Regions from separate parts of the Paenibacillus sp. FSL R7-0179 genome, predicted to be linked through region 1. Evidence: predicted binding sites of a transcription regulator. Region 1 holds the regulator's gene; the other holds the start of a gene.
The links. Region 1 encodes Rex, which represses fermentation and respiration genes when NADH is low (regulators of the CRP and FNR family bind a similar motif). Its sites were predicted from a motif close to TTGTGAAATATTTCACAA; they were not measured.
Positions count from the first base shown of each region.

Region 1 (7,669 bases):
AAGTCTCCACGGGAACCGGTACTGCGTCCGCCGTAATACATCTCTTCGGCAGCCGCTCCGCCCAGGGCAATCATGATCTGGTTCTCCAGATAATCCTTCGTGTACAGATACTGCTCAGTCTGCGGATTATGCCGGACATAGCCCAGAGCCTGACCCCGCGGGGTCAGTGTTACCTGGCTTACGCTTCCGGGGCGCAGCAGCTCAGCCATAATAGCATGTCCAAGCTCATGGATCGCTACCCGCTTCTTCTCTTCATGGTTGGTCTCACGGTCCGTCTTCTCGCCCATCATGACCTTGTCAATCGCCATCGACAGATGACGCTGCTCCACCAGGGTCAGATTCTCGCGCATCATGTAGATCGCGGCTTCGTTCATCACGCTCTCCAGCTGTGCACCCGAGAAGCCGTAAGCTTCTTCGGCGATTTTATCCAGATTCACGGTGTCATGCAGCGGCTTGTTCTTGGCATGCAGGTCGAGAATCGACTTGCGGCCCTTCTTATCAGGCATATCGACCTGAATATGGCGGTCAAAACGGCCCGGACGCAGCAGAGCAGAATCAAGCATCTCCTTGCGGTTCGTTGCGGCTACCAGCAGGATACGCGGGGTATCATTGTTGTAAATCCCGTCCATCTCCGTCAGCAGCTGATTGAGCGTCTGATCATATTCACGCTGCTGTCCGCCTTCGCGCTTCCCGCCGATAACGTCAATTTCATCGATGAAAATAATGGCGCTTTGCTTATTCTCCTTGAGCGCCCGCGTGCGGGCATCCTTGAACAAATCGCGTACACGTCCCGCACCCACACCGACATACATCTCAACGAATTCACTGCCTGAGGCAGCTACGAATACGGAGTTAGTATAATGCGCCGCAGCCTTGGCCATCAGCGTCTTTCCTGTTCCCGGAGGCCCGGTAAGCAGAATTCCCTTGAGCGGACGAATCCCGAATTTGCTGATTTCCTCATGCCGGATCAGAAAGTCCAGCGCTTCACGCAGCTCCTGCTTGGCATTGTCCTGTCCGCCGATCTCTTCAAAGGTCAGCTTGGAGGGGCCGTTCTTCTTGCGCTTCTTATCTGCACCTGCATTGACGGCCAGACCGCCGCGGGCATGGGCAATGAACAGGAGCGCGGCAACCATACCCAGCGCAATAATGACAGGGAAGATATTAATCCCCACAAAAGCCATAAAAATCAGCATGACCGGAACGAATCCGGCTACAACCTCTTTCCAGTACTTAGGCATTGTTCCACACTCCCATCTTGGCTGCTGCACGCGGCAGAATGATGAATTTGCTCTCTGTGCCGTTGCTCAGGCTTACATACACATTGTTGTCGTCAATCTCTGTGGCGGCTGTAACCCCGCTGTACTTGCTGTCCTGCTCCTTCAGTCCATCCAGCTTCGCTGGTATCAATGTATACTTCCGGCTCTCCATCGCTTCTGCTACAGAGAACATCGCTTTATCCCAATACTCATCCAGCAGCTCACTCGGCTTCTGTTCCACATCCAGCTTCAAGGTCCGGCCGTCAATGGCGGTGCTGCCTTCTCTCGATACATACTGCACCAGCTCACGTAATTTCGTGCCCGGCTGCAAATCCAGTTTCAAAGTGACCTCATTGCGTTTAATAGTAATATGGGAATCCTTCACTCCCTCGTAGGATGATACCAGCTTCTGCAGCGGCTCCTGCACCGCGAATTGACGGTAAGAATACCAGCCACCAAACAATAATGCAGCAGACAGCAGAGACGTTAGCAGCACAGGCATAAGACGCAGTTTCAAGAAACGTCCTCCTCTCAATAATGACCGAGCATAACTCTATAATAAAGACCATCCAGCGTGTCTAGCGCCCATCCGAGACTGACATGCTCTTAAGCATGTCTTAATACAAGTAGTAGTATATCACAGGTGTATATACGATTTTACATAAAGTTGTGAATATATTTAAAATTTTTGATACTAATTTCTGGATGTTTCATGCGGCATGAAAAAACGGCAGCTCAGATTCATAGCCTGAAATGCCGCTGCTACATTCATATTCCGGTGTCCCCTACATCCGGCTAACGCCAATTTCAGCCATCATAAATTCCGCAAAATCAGTTAACTGCTCCGGTTCATAGCCATCGGCGACGGCCGCACCGCTATATTCCTTCAGACACCGTCTCAGCAGCCCGTGATAGCGTTCCGGCAAATGCTGCAGTCCCCACTCCCCGCCCTCCTTCTTGGAAGAGACATGACCTTCCTGCACATAGTAGAGTACCCTGCATAGATTCAGGGTGTAATAGAGTGGAGCATTCCCTATATTCTGCTGCGCATCATCGATATCCCGGATAATAGAATCCAGATAATACCTGCGGTCTACCGGCGCAAAGGCCTCGCGGATCGGTTCCCCGTACAAGATAAACCCGCGATGGTAGACTACTGCAAAATGTGCCGCCAGATCAGCATCCTCAAACCCGCCGCACAGATAATTCTCATCGGTTCTATACCGCTCTAAATGAGCTTCTGAAAAGTGAAATTCAAACGGCGTAGGATACACGAAATTGTGCAGGTATGTCTTCAGGACGATAGACAGTTCAACTCCGCGCTTATTCGGCAGACTGTCATGAAAGGCTACGATACGCCCGGCAAGTCTTTGACTGACCTCTGCTGGCAGCTTGTCCTCTACGACAATCAGCAGATCAATATCGCTTGAATCCGGGTGAAAACAACCCATCGCCAGGGAGCCGTGCAGATAAATCCCCGACAGATTCTCCCCCAGCTCTTCCTTAAACAAATCCACTGCCTGATCCAAATATGCTAAAACTTCCAATTCAATCATCCTCCTTGAGAGACATTTATGTATGTTGGCGATAGCATTCGAGGTATACAATCAGTATATCAATTCAAGTATATTCATCGATGTATCTCAAACCATATATCTCCATTTAGCCACAGTTCCGCCCCAAGAAGAATACCCTGACAATACAGCGGTGTTGCCCCGTGACCGTCTGCCACCAGTCCAAGAACAGCTCCAGATTATTTTCAACATGATGGATACAAAAAAAACGGAAGAACAGATCATCTGTTCCTCCGCAATTTAGTTCTGCCGCTGAGTCCTTAGCTTAACGGTTCGGCAGACTGTACCCTTCACCGATGGCGCTGCCATCCTTGAAGCGGTAAAAGTTGTAATAGAATCGCCCGTCTTTTTTGTAAAATAGCTGCCAGGCATATTCCCCGTTATATACACCGGGCAGCAGCCGTTCAATCTTAACGTCCGGCAGCTGTGCGGCTATGATTTCGCGCATCTTCTCTTCCGAGGTGCCTTTGCTCAGCTCTTCGGCATACAGGCCGTTGTCGCCTCCGGCAGGCTTGCCCTCCAAGGTGAAACGGACCCACACCATCAGCTCGGTCCCCGCTTCATTTTTACCGGTCAGCACCCAGTAGATCTCATTGTCATTCCAGACGGATTTCTGGGCCTTGGTTACCTCTGTCAGTCCGGCTCGCGCCCGGGCCAGCTCCTTGGCTTCACTCCGCTCGTTCCACTGGTCCTTCATAATGTAGGCATAGAACTGGCTTAGTCCGAACAGAAGGAGCAGCACCACGGTAATCCCCAGCCAGATCCATTTTCTCCTCTTCTTCTTCACCACACTGTTTCCTTTCCCGTTCCCCTGAATTACCGTTTAAGCAGGCTCTCGAACGTCTCCTGTGCTTTGCGGCGGATAGCTTCTTCATCCAGTGTCAGGCATTGTCCATGCTTCACTACCTGCTGGCCGTTCACCCATACATGCTCTACATCCTTGGCGCTTGCCGAATAGACGGCATGGGAGAGCAGATCGGTATGCGGCAGCAGATGAGGCTGATCAATATCCAGCGCGATGAAGTCGGCCTTCATCCCTGCTGCAAGCCGGCCTACCCCGCTCAGGAAAACAGACTGCGCCCCGTACTCCGTAGCCATCAGCAGCGCCTCAGGAGCCGGTACGGCTGTAGGATCACCGCTTACGCCTTTATGGATCAGAGCCGCCAGCCTCATCTCTTCAAACATATCCAGGTTATTGTTACTAGCAGCGCCGTCTGTACCCAGGGAGACCTTAACCCCGGCTCTCAGCAGCTCAGGAACACGTGCAACCCCGCTGGCCAGCTTCAGGTTACTGCCGGGATTATGCGACACACCAACATTATAGCGGGCCAGAATCCCGATCTCCTCATCGTTCAGATGAACCCCGTGGGCAATGAGCGAAGGACGGGTGAACATTCCCAGCTTCTCCAGATGCGCGACTGGACGAAGACCGTAGTCGGCCACGTTCTGCTCCACTTCATGGCGCGTCTCGGACATATGGGTATGCATCGGCAGATCCAGATCATGCGCAGCCTCCACGAACTTCATGAAAAACTCTGGAGGACAGGTGTACGGGGCGTGCGGCGAGAGCATGGTAGTGATTCTGCCGTCAGCCTTGCCGTGCCAGTTACGGGCAAAAGCAACCGCTTCAGCGAGCTTCGCCTGCTGCACCTCTTCCGGACACAGCCCAATCACGCCGCGCATTAGCACCGCTCGAATACCGGATTGCTCTGTTACTTCCGCAACACGGTCCATATGATCATACATATCGAGGAAGGTGGTTGTGCCGCCCTTCAGCATTTCCAGCACGGACAAAGAGGTTCCCCAATATACATCATCACCAGTGAATTTCTCTTCCATCGGCCACATCTTCTCCTGCAGCCAAGTCTGAAGCACCATATCATCGCCGTATCCGCGCAGCAGCGACATGGCCGTATGTCCATGGGTATTGACCAGTCCCGGCATGAACAGCAGACGGCTGCCGTCTACGACCTGGGCGCCAGCCTCCACTACCGGCTCAGCTTCACCTATGTAAGTAATCAGATCATTCGCCAGGGTCATATACCCGCTCAGAACCGGCTTATCGCTGCCCGGAACCAGAAAGTGCCCGTTCTTGATTATCGTGATCTTACTGCTCATCTTCAGCCTCATCCTTTCCATCATGCAAATAATAGGCCAGGCTCTGCAGATCTGTGGTGAAATCTGCGGCATGAATCCGGATATTGGCAGGCGTCTTGAGAATAACCGGTGCGAAGTTCAGAATCGCCTCGATGCCGGAGTCCACAAGAATATCAGCTACATTCTGGGCTTCGCTGTCAGGTACGGTAATAATCCCGATCCGGATGCCCTGGGAGCGGATGGTATCGCTCAGCTCCTCCATCGGCTGCACAACCAGCGAGTTGATCTGCTGGCCCACCTTCGGCGGGTAGGCATCGAAGATCGCAGTAATCTTCATCGTATCCTTCAAGTAAGCGTTATAGTTAGACAAGGCATGACCGAGATTACCGGCTCCAACCAGTGCAACATTAATTTGCTGATCAAGCTTGAGAATATGGCGGATCTTCTCAATCAGATAGGATACATCGTAGCCGATGCCCTTTCGGCCGAAATCACCGAAATAAGCGAGGTCCTTACGGATCTGGGCGGGATTCAGATCAAGCTTCTGGCCCAGCTCCTGAGAAGAGACTGTGGAAATTTCACGTTTTTGGAGATCGTTCAGGAAACGCAGGTACACTGGGAGCCTGCGCACGACGGCCTCCGATATTTTATCCGATTTCATGTATTCTCCTCCTTAAAAGTTGTGTTAGACCCTTACAATTATAGCAACCGTGCCCCCCCGCCTGCCGGAGCGGCAGGACAGGGCGGGAACGGATCTTCAGGTTTATCATGACTTATTAATAATAGCAATAGCAGATGAATTAGGAAACCCCGCCGTCCTCCAGCCATTCGGCAATTCTCGGGACCATCTGCTCGGTGAGCATATGCTCCATCTTGGGACCGGGGAGTGAATACAGGAAGTACTTTCCGTAATGCGATTCAATGACTCTGGTATCGTACACAATTACGATGCCCCGGTCCTGCGCCGTGCGGACCAGCCGCCCGAAGCCCTGCTTGAAGCGGATGACAGCCTGCGGCACGGACAGCTTCATGAACGGGTTCTTCTTCTGTGCCTGAAGCAGCTCCGACTTCGCTTCTGCCAGCGGGTGATTCGGCGGCTGGAACGGCAGTCTGACAATCGCCAGACAGGTCAATGCTTCTCCGGGGATATCCACCCCTTCCCAGAAACTGCTGGTACCCAGCAGGACCGAGGCCGGGCTGTCCTGGAAGCGGCGGATCAGCTTGCTCCGGCTGCCGCCTTCCACACCTTGTCCGAGCACCGCGATATCCTGGGAGGCAAGCGCCTCCTTCAGCGGATCATAGACCTGCCGAAGCATCTTATAGGAGGTGAACAACACCAGCATCCGCCCCCGCGTGGTTACAGCAGTCTCGGCAAGAGAGTGAACGAGGGTGTCCACAAAGCGGGCATCCCCTATGCTTCCCTTGACGCTCGGGAAGTCGCGGGGAATAACCAGCAGAGCCTGCTCCCTGTATTTGAACGGTGACGGAAGCAGCGCTGTCATCAGACGACCCTGCTCCGCAGCTTCACCAAGACCCAGGTTATCGATCATAAACTGGAAGGACTTATCCACGGATAAGGTGGCCGAGGTCAGGATGATACTCTTCTTCTTGTCGAAGAACAGCTCCCTGAGCTGGGTACTGACATCAACGGGAACAGCATACATTTGCAGAGACTTCCCCTTATAATTACCGCTTCCCTCCAGCCAATACACGATATTCTCATCGTTCAGACTCATGAAAAAGCGGATCTGCTCTCTAATGGATGCCAGATCCTTGAATAACCCGCCGATATCAGTCACAAGACTGTCCGAGGAGGATTGGCTGTCCGTGTCACGCATCTCACTGAGCATTTTGTCACCCTTGCGGATAATGTCGCTTAGACTGAGGTTCAGTGTATTCTCAAGGGCGGCCAGCTCCTCCCAATCCTTCGGCTTCTTGCCCGGCTGCAGGCGCGCCACCAGCTGGCCTGCTTCACCGGCTCCGGCATCGCTGCGCTCGGGCAGCAGGCTGAAGAGCCGGTCGCTGAGCGCATCCCAGGATTCCTTCACCGTCAGAAGATCGGGGTAGATCCGGTCGATCACACCGCTCCATTCGGAGGCCTGCTCACTGCCTGAAGACTGCAGACTCTGACGGAGGGCAGGCAGCTGCCCGCTCCGGCTATCCTTGTAGAGACGGGTGAGGGTATGGGCGAATGTGAAATATTTCATCTGCATACCAAGATGCTTACCGGCAATATCCTCCAAATGATGGGCTTCATCAATAACAAGGTGGTCATAAGCAGGAAGAAGCTGATGCCCCGCTTTGACATCTGCGAACAGCTTGGAGTGATTGGTGACCACAACATCGGAGATCCCGGCTTCATGCTTGGCGCGGTGATAATAGCATTTGCGGAACCAGGGACAGGCGCGTCCCAGGCAGGAGTCGGTATCACTGGCTACAGTCTCCCAGAAATCGCCGCCCCGTCCGCTTAAGTTAAGCTCCTCATCATCGCCGGTTGTCGTCTGGGTCAGCCATACGAGCATTTGTGCAGCGGTAAGGGCCTCTTCTCTTGGACTTGTAAAGTCCTTTTTGTTCATTCTATGCTCGAACTTGCGAAGACACAAATAGTGCCCTCTTCCCTTAAAGATGGAGGCCTTGAACGGGAACGGCACAACGCTGGTCAAGAGCGGAATATCCCGCTCACGCAGCTGGTCCTGAAGGTTAATGGTATGAGTGCTGACCATCACCTTCTGATCACTTTTC
Region 1 is NZ_JBBOCC010000001.1:3,744,482-3,752,150, reverse strand. It holds gene MKX63_RS16535 (AAA family ATPase) at 1-1,238, opposite strand, end outside; gene MKX63_RS16530 (hypothetical protein) at 1,231-1,773, opposite strand; gene MKX63_RS16525 (aminoglycoside adenylyltransferase domain-containing protein) at 2,042-2,812, opposite strand; gene MKX63_RS16520 (cell wall elongation regulator TseB-like domain-containing protein) at 3,096-3,617, opposite strand; gene MKX63_RS16515 (amidohydrolase) at 3,647-4,948, opposite strand; gene MKX63_RS16510 (redox-sensing transcriptional repressor Rex) at 4,938-5,588, opposite strand; gene dinG (ATP-dependent DNA helicase DinG) at 5,728-7,669, opposite strand, start outside.

Region 2 (7,669 bases), 2.2 Mb from region 1:
AGCCTGGAGAGAGAACACATCTCTTCCCCGACTCCGTCCGTAGAGACTGCGCTGAACTATACATATACCCCGTACGACCGCTTCACCATTACAGATAACCGGAAGCGGATGGTCATAGGCTCGCCTGCTGAAGTCAGGGAGCAGCTTCAGCTGCTGGCTGAAGAGTACCGCTGCGGGGAACTGATGATTTCTTCGCATATCCATGACTTCGCGGACAAGCTGCAATCCATCCGGCTCATCGCCGAAGCCTGCGGGCTGGAACGCAGGGCGTAGCCATCCCCGCCGGAATTTGGTTTTGGCTGCGAATAGGGTAAAATAAAGAGGTGAATTATATAGCCGAAAGGAAGCGAAGCAGAAATGTCAATTTATAGTTTTTCCGGAGTGAAGCCTTCGGGTACTGAAGTGCCGTTTAAGGACTATGAGGGCAAGGTGCTGCTGATCGCCAATACGGCCAGCAAGTGCGGACTGACCCCGCAATACGGAGATTTGCAGAAGCTGCACGAGCATTACGGGGACCAGGGGCTGGTAGTGCTGGGCTTTCCGTGCAACCAGTTCGGGGGTCAGGAACCGGGCACAAGCGAGGAAGCGGAGTCCTTTTGCCAAATTAACTATGGAGTCACGTTCCCGGTGTTCGCCAAGGTCGATGTGAATGGTCCGGAGGCGAGTCTGCTGTTTCAATATTTGAAGGGCCAACAGCCGGGTGACGGTGAGAGCAGTGATATCCAGTGGAACTTCACGAAGTTCCTGGTGGACCGCAGCGGCAATGTAGTGGCCCGTGTCGAGCCGAAGGAATCACCGGAGAGTATGAAGGCGCTTATCGAATCCCTGCTGTAATGAGGCTGAAATTAACCGCTCTGGAGGCACCCTTTATGAAAATTATCCTTGAATCTTTTCAGAGACACTGTATCCTTTGAAGAGACATGTTTCGCGTGACACCATGAATGGCTTACAGGAAGCAAGGATGCAGGATAATAACGGCAGGAGGGTTACATACAGGCATGAGGTTAATTACAGAGGTAGCATCGGCAGCGGGGATTAAGGAAGAGCATCTGGAACTGTACGGCAAATATAAAAGCAAGCTGGCGCCCTCGCTCTGGGCAGAGCTGAAGCACAAACCGGACGGCAAGCTGGTTCTGGTTACCGCAATGAATCCTACACCGGCAGGTGAAGGCAAGACGCTGACGACGATCGGGCTCGCCCAGGCGATGAATGCAGCGGGTGTACGCACGGTAGCAGCGCTGCGTGAGCCTTCGCTTGGTCCGTGTCTTGGGATGAAGGGCGGAGCGACCGGGGGCGGCAAGGCGCAGATCGTTCCGGCAGATGAGATCAACCTGCATTTCACCGGGGATATCCATGCTGTAACAGCGGCGCATAACCTGCTCTCGGCGATGATCGACAATCATATGTTCCAGGGCAACAGCCTGGGGCTTGATCCGCAGCGGATCGTCTGGAAACGCGTTATGGATATGAATGACCGCAGCCTGCGGAATATTGTGACCGGCATTGGTGACGGCAACGGAACTGTGCGGGAGAGCGGTTTTCAGATTACAACAGCCTCGGAGATTATGGCCGTGCTCTGCCTGTGCAGCGACCTTACGGATCTGAAGCAGCGGCTTAGCCGTATTCTGGTCGGGTATGACCATGCAGGACAACCGGTAACCGCCCAGGCAATTGGAGCTGTGGAGGCGATGACTGCGCTGTTGAAGGAGGCGGTGAAGCCGAATCTGGTGCAGACGCTGGAAGGAACCCCGGTCATTGTGCATGGCGGCCCGTTCGCCAATATTGCCCACGGCTGCAGCAGTGTGATCGGAACCCGCTACGCGCTGAAGCTGGGCGATGTGGTGGTGACCGAGGCAGGCTTCGGCGCGGACCTGGGCGCGGAGAAATTCATGGACATCAAATGCCGCCAGGCGGGGCTTGCTCCTGCTGCGGCTGTCCTGGTGGTTACGGTGAAGTCGCTCAAATACAACGGCGGTGTCCGCAAGGAAGAGCTGTATGAGGGCAACCGGCCGGCGCTGCTCTCCGGCTTGTCCAATATGGAGCGGCATATTGAGAATCTGCGCAAGTTCGGCGTGCCTGTGCTGGTGGCGCTGAATCATTTTGAAGGGGATGCCCCTGCTGAAGTGAATGAGGTGCTGGAGGCTTGCAGGCGGCTGGGTGTACCTGCTGCGGTATCCAAGGTATGGGCGGAGGGAAGCGCGGGCGGACAGGAGCTGGCGAAGGAGCTGCTGAAGCTGCTGGACCAGGAGGAGCCTGTGCAGTACGCACCGCTATATGACGACCATCTGGATATTCCGTCCAAAATTAACCGCATTGTCACGGAGATCTACCGTGGAGCTGGAGTAGCCTTCTCTCCGGCCGCTAAGCGCAGTCTAGCTATTATTGACCGGCTGGGCCTGCACCATCTTCAAGTCTGCATGGCCAAAACCCCGTATTCCTTCTCGGATCAGCCCCGGCTGCTCGGAGCCCCGGAAGGCTTCACCATGGGCGTCCGGGACATCACCCTGTCCCTCGGGGCGGGATTCGCTGTAGTGATCACCGGCAACATGGTCACGATGCCGGGCCTCCCCGCCAAGCCGGCGGCAGAAGGAATACTGGTGGATGAGGATGGCGTAATTTCCGGTCTGGAATAAGGCATCCCTGAGCTAATAGTTCTAGTGTGGCCTCACTTTACCGCAGGTATGCTGCGGAGGGTGAGGCTATTTTGTATGCGGAAAACCAATCACAATGGGAGATGTCGCAGGCACATGGACCAAATGTATGCGAAAAAACGATCACAATTGGACCGGGAGCGCCGCATAGGCCAAATGTAATCGAAAAACCGATCACAAATGGACGGGGAGCGTCGCGTAAGCCGAATGTAATCGAAAAACCGATCACAATGGGACCGGGATTCGCCACCTCAGTCAAGCTCTCTCCTGCGGTTTCCAGCTCCTGGCAGACATAATGCCCCTCCTCCGGGGGAAACTAAGCCAAGGTTGAAGAGCGCATCGGCGGTACTAGTGGAGTGGATAACGGGGTGAAACTCCAAAGTTATTAAAATTTAAAATTGTGAACATTGTGATAAAAATCACAAAACTACTTGTAATGTGATAAATATCACAATATAATCAATGTATAAAGTGAAAACAATCACAAATGTAAACACAAGCCCTACTAAATAAGCTTTTCAACTTGGAGGAGGAAGAAATCATGAAAGTAGCAGTCATTGGATGTACCCACGCCGGAACGGCCGCCATAGTAAATACCGCACAGTTATACCCGGATGCACAAATAACGGTGTACGAGCGAAACGATAATATCTCATTCCTGTCTTGCGGCATTGCCTTATACGTTGGCGGTGTGGTCAAGGACCCGCAGGGACTATTCTATTCCTCCCCGGAACAGCTGGCTGCGCTGGGTGTGCAGACGAAGATGCGCCATGAGGTAATCAACATTGACACCGCCCGCCGGACGCTGAAAGCCCGCAACCTCGTGACCGGCGAGGAAATGGAAGATACTTATGACAAACTAATTATGACAACCGGCTCATGGCCGATCGTGCCTAAGCTCGAAGGAATAGACATGGAGGGCATCCTGCTCTCGAAAAACTACAATCACTCCAACACCATTATCGAAGAAGCGCAGAAGGTGAATAGAATTACTGTGGTCGGTGCCGGATATATCGGGGTCGAGCTGGTGGAAGCTTTTCAGATGAACGGCAAGGAAGTTACGCTGATTGATGGGGAAGACCGCATCCTGAGCAAATATCTCGATGAAGAGTTCACCGCACCGATCCAGCAGTCGCTTGAGGATCACGGCATTAAGCTGGCGCTGGGCGAGAAGGTCGCCTCCTTCGCAGGGGAGAACGGCAGAGTGACCAAGGTGATTACGAGCAAGGGTGAGCATGAGACGGATCTGGTGATTCTCTGCATTGGCTTCCGTCCGAATACTGACCTGCTGAAGGGTCAAGTGGATATGCTGCCGAACGGCGCGATTATGGTGAACGATTATATGCAGACCAGCCTGCCGGATGTCTATGCTGCCGGTGACAGCTGCGCGATTCATTACAATCCTACTGGTAAACACGCGTATATCCCGCTGGCCACCAACGCAGTGCGCATGGGAACGCTGGTCGCCCGCAATCTGGTCTCGAATACGATCCCTTACATGGGTACGCAAGGAACATCGGGCATCAAGATCTATGAGGACAATATTGCCGGAACCGGACTGACGGAAGAGGCGGCTGCAGCCGAGGGAATGGATACGGAGAGTGTGATGCTGATCGACAACTACCGTCCGGAGTTCATGCCGACCTTCGAGCAGGTTCAGGTAAAAGTGGTCTTTGACCGTGCCACCCGCCGCATACTGGGCGCGCAGATTATGTCCAAGATGGATCTGACGCAGTCGATCAATACCGTATCGGTCTGCATCCAGAATAAGATGACCGTTGACCAGCTGGCCTTCATCGACTTCTTCTTCCAGCCGCATTACAACAAGCCTTGGAACTTCCTGAACACCGCAGGCCTTCAGGCTCTGCCGAAACCGGCTCCAGTCAAAGAACCTGTACATGTATAAAAGCTAACATTTTGCCGGAGCCCGCTTAGGGCTCTTTTTTTGGGTACGGCAGAGGCGTGTGGGCCGGATGTGGTCGAAAAACCGATCACGAAGGGGATGCCGCAGGCATTTTGTTCTGCAATAGTAGCTCGGGGATGAAAAAATATACCATGCCGCCAGCTTTTATGGTAAATTTGACATGTCAGTGAAAACTTTCACTTGGTTTTTCGGATAGTGATTTTTATCACGTAAATGTGATTAGGATCACGTTACAATGGCATAAAGGAACAAATTTTAAGTAATTAGAAGGGGATAGGAATCATGGCTTATAACAAACCGCAGGGAATCGCTGAAGTTACGGTAGAGAACGGAGTCAAGAAGGCACACAATCCGCTTAGCACTGTACTCATTCTCGGTTTTCTGGGAGGAGCGTTTATCGCGCTCGGATTTTTGCTGGATATTCGTGTCATTGCCGGTGCACCTGCCGAGTGGGGGTCCATTGCTAACTTCATCGGGGCTGCGGTGTTCCCGGTTGGACTCATTCTGGTGCTGCTTGCCGGAGGGGAACTGCTGACAGGCAATATGATGGCGGTGCCGCTGGCATTCATTGCGAAGAAGATCTCGTTCTGGGAAGTGATGAAGAATCTGGTGCTGATCACGCTCAGCAACCTGGCCGGTGCCTTGTTCGTCGCGTACTTCTTCGGTCACATCGTTGGCCTTACATCAGATGGTGTGTATCTGGAGAAGCTGGTAAGCATGGCGGAGCATAAGATCGATGCTACGTTCCTGCAGGCTTTTATCTCCGGGATCGGCTGTAACTGGCTCGTCGCGCTGGCGGTATGGCTGTCGTACGGGGCTGACAATTTCAGCGGCAAAATCCTCGGTATCTGGTTCCCGACCATGGCGTTTGTGGCCATCGGCTTCCAGCACGTTGTAGCTAACATGTTCCTTATCCCTGCTGCAATCTTCGAAGGACATTTCACCTGGGGCCAGTATGCGGCCAACTTCGTTCCGGTCTGGCTGGGCAATCTGACGGGCGGCGCGATCTTCGTGGCTGCTGCGTACTGGATGGCCTATCTGCGCAAGGAGCCGGGAGCAGTGAACTCGGCTGCAGGCGTCCCTGCTGCTGGCTTGAAGAAACACGCTTAATCATTATCGGACCTGACCCGGTGTATATCGCCGGATTGTAACATAGCTTGGCCTAAGCACTTCCTGCTTCTCGGTACCCTGCTTCAAGGGATTCGCAGAGACAGGGAGTGTTTTTGCGTGAATATAACAGAATCATTCTCCCGACACAAGTGGAAACGGCTTTGCCGTCCTTTTAAAAGGATAATTTATAGAGTAAGACTTATAAATTCTTATATTTAAACAAAATTCACCGTGCAATCCGATTCGGGGGAACGAAATCGGATCTCACGGTGAATAAAATAGGGAGTGTTTCATATGGATCATTACCCCGGGTTCCGGGGAACGAATCAGTGCCGGCAAGGTATTTTTGTTTACGTGAGAAAGAGCGGGTTATAGAATATTAATATCGCTGGCGGCGGTGAAGACGGAATTGATTTTCAATAGAATAATTCCCTGGTTTGCCGCGATACAGCATTAACGCGAATACTTGCCCTGCCCCCTGTGTTGGGATGATACTGGATGGATTAATGACAGCTATGTTACAGGGGATGACAGACAAGATATGAGATTTATGCAGGCCTATCCGAAGGAAATTAAAGTATTCTTGATTGCCAGTCTTATTAATGCTACCGGCAGTGCGCTGATGTGGCCGCTGGTTACAATGTATGTATTCGATGAACTGGGACGCAGTATGAAGGACGCGGGAATCGTTCTGCTGGTGCAGTCGCTTGGCGGGATTGCCGGTCAGCTGCTGGGCGGTTCGCTCTACCATAAGGTAGGGGTCAACCGCCTGATTGTCGGCGCTCTGGCCATGAATGCTCTGACGCTGTTTGCCCTTCCGTGGGCGAGCGGAAGCTGGAGCGTATTCATTATCGTGATGGGGCTGATGGGATTGTTCAACTCCCTCTCCCTCCCGGCCATTCAGGCCTTTATCGGCTTCCGGTTCGCAGAGCAGCGCGCAGAGCTGTTCAATATCATCTATGTTGCCAATAATATAGGGGTAGCCCTGGGAACTTCGCTGAGCGGCTTCCTGGGCAATTATATGCTGAGCTTTGTGCTCAACGGGGTCACCTCGGCCGTATTTGCCGGATTCTTCTTCGTCTATCTGCGCAAGGTAGGAGCGGCACCGGCTCAGGGCCAAGCCGTTAAAAAACAGCCGCAGAATGAAGTGTCCGGCTGGAGACTTCTCGGCCATATACGCATCTATCTGTTCATGGCGCTGGGTTCAATGTTCCTGCTGATCGGCAATTCGATCTGGAACAGCGGAGTCTCGCCGTTCATTATCTCGGAAGGCTGGTCGAAGCAGCTATACGGCTTCCTCTGGACGCTGAACGGCGTACTGATCTTCGCGGCGCAGCCGCTGGTCAGCCTGATCAAGCGCGGGTTCGCGCAGACGTCAACCGCGCAGATGACAGCAAGCGCCGTCTTTTACCTGAGCGGGTATGCTGTAATTCTAATGATGCCAAGCTATCCGGGGATGCTGCTGGGCATGGTGCTGGCTACCCTCGGGGAGATGCTGATCTCTCCAGCGATGCCTTCCTTCATCTCGGAGCATGCCCAGCGCAGCGCACCGTTCTATCTCGGACTTAGCGGCGGAATCGGCGCAATCGGCCGTGTCATCGGGCCATATCTGATGGGCATTCAGTTCGACAGGGGCGGTCTTGCGCCAACCGGCTGGCTCGCTTGCGGCATGGCTGTGCTGTCCGTTGGGTTCTTCGCGTTGCACGCCTATATGAACCGTGCAGCCGTTCTGCCTGAGCGCAGGACTGCATAATCGTTCACGCTGGAACTAAACCTTTTACTATATGCTTAGTAAGGCAAGGGGTGTATAAATAATGCAACCAATTAACAGAGATGCTGCGCTGCTGATCCGGCCCTCCGAAATCAGGGATGCCCGTGAGCTGATCGTGCTGGATAATATGATCTGGACAGAGAATACAACCCCGGGTCCGCTGATGTGGCGCTCGCGGGAGGACTATCTGCTGCATGCGCCGCCCGGCTCCCA
Region 2 is NZ_JBBOCC010000001.1:1,529,461-1,537,129, forward strand. It holds gene MKX63_RS06710 (LLM class flavin-dependent oxidoreductase) at 1-273, shown strand, start outside; gene MKX63_RS06715 (glutathione peroxidase) at 358-834, shown strand; gene MKX63_RS06720 (formate--tetrahydrofolate ligase) at 999-2,633, shown strand; gene MKX63_RS06725 (FAD-dependent oxidoreductase) at 3,193-4,557, shown strand; gene MKX63_RS06730 (formate/nitrite transporter family protein) at 4,858-5,685, shown strand; gene MKX63_RS06735 (MFS transporter) at 6,227-7,438, shown strand; gene MKX63_RS06740 (GNAT family N-acetyltransferase) at 7,500-7,669, shown strand, end outside.
Region 2: MKX63_RS06730 (formate/nitrite transporter family protein) is a predicted target of Rex. The motif match lies at 4,740-4,757, and genes of this name have one in related genera.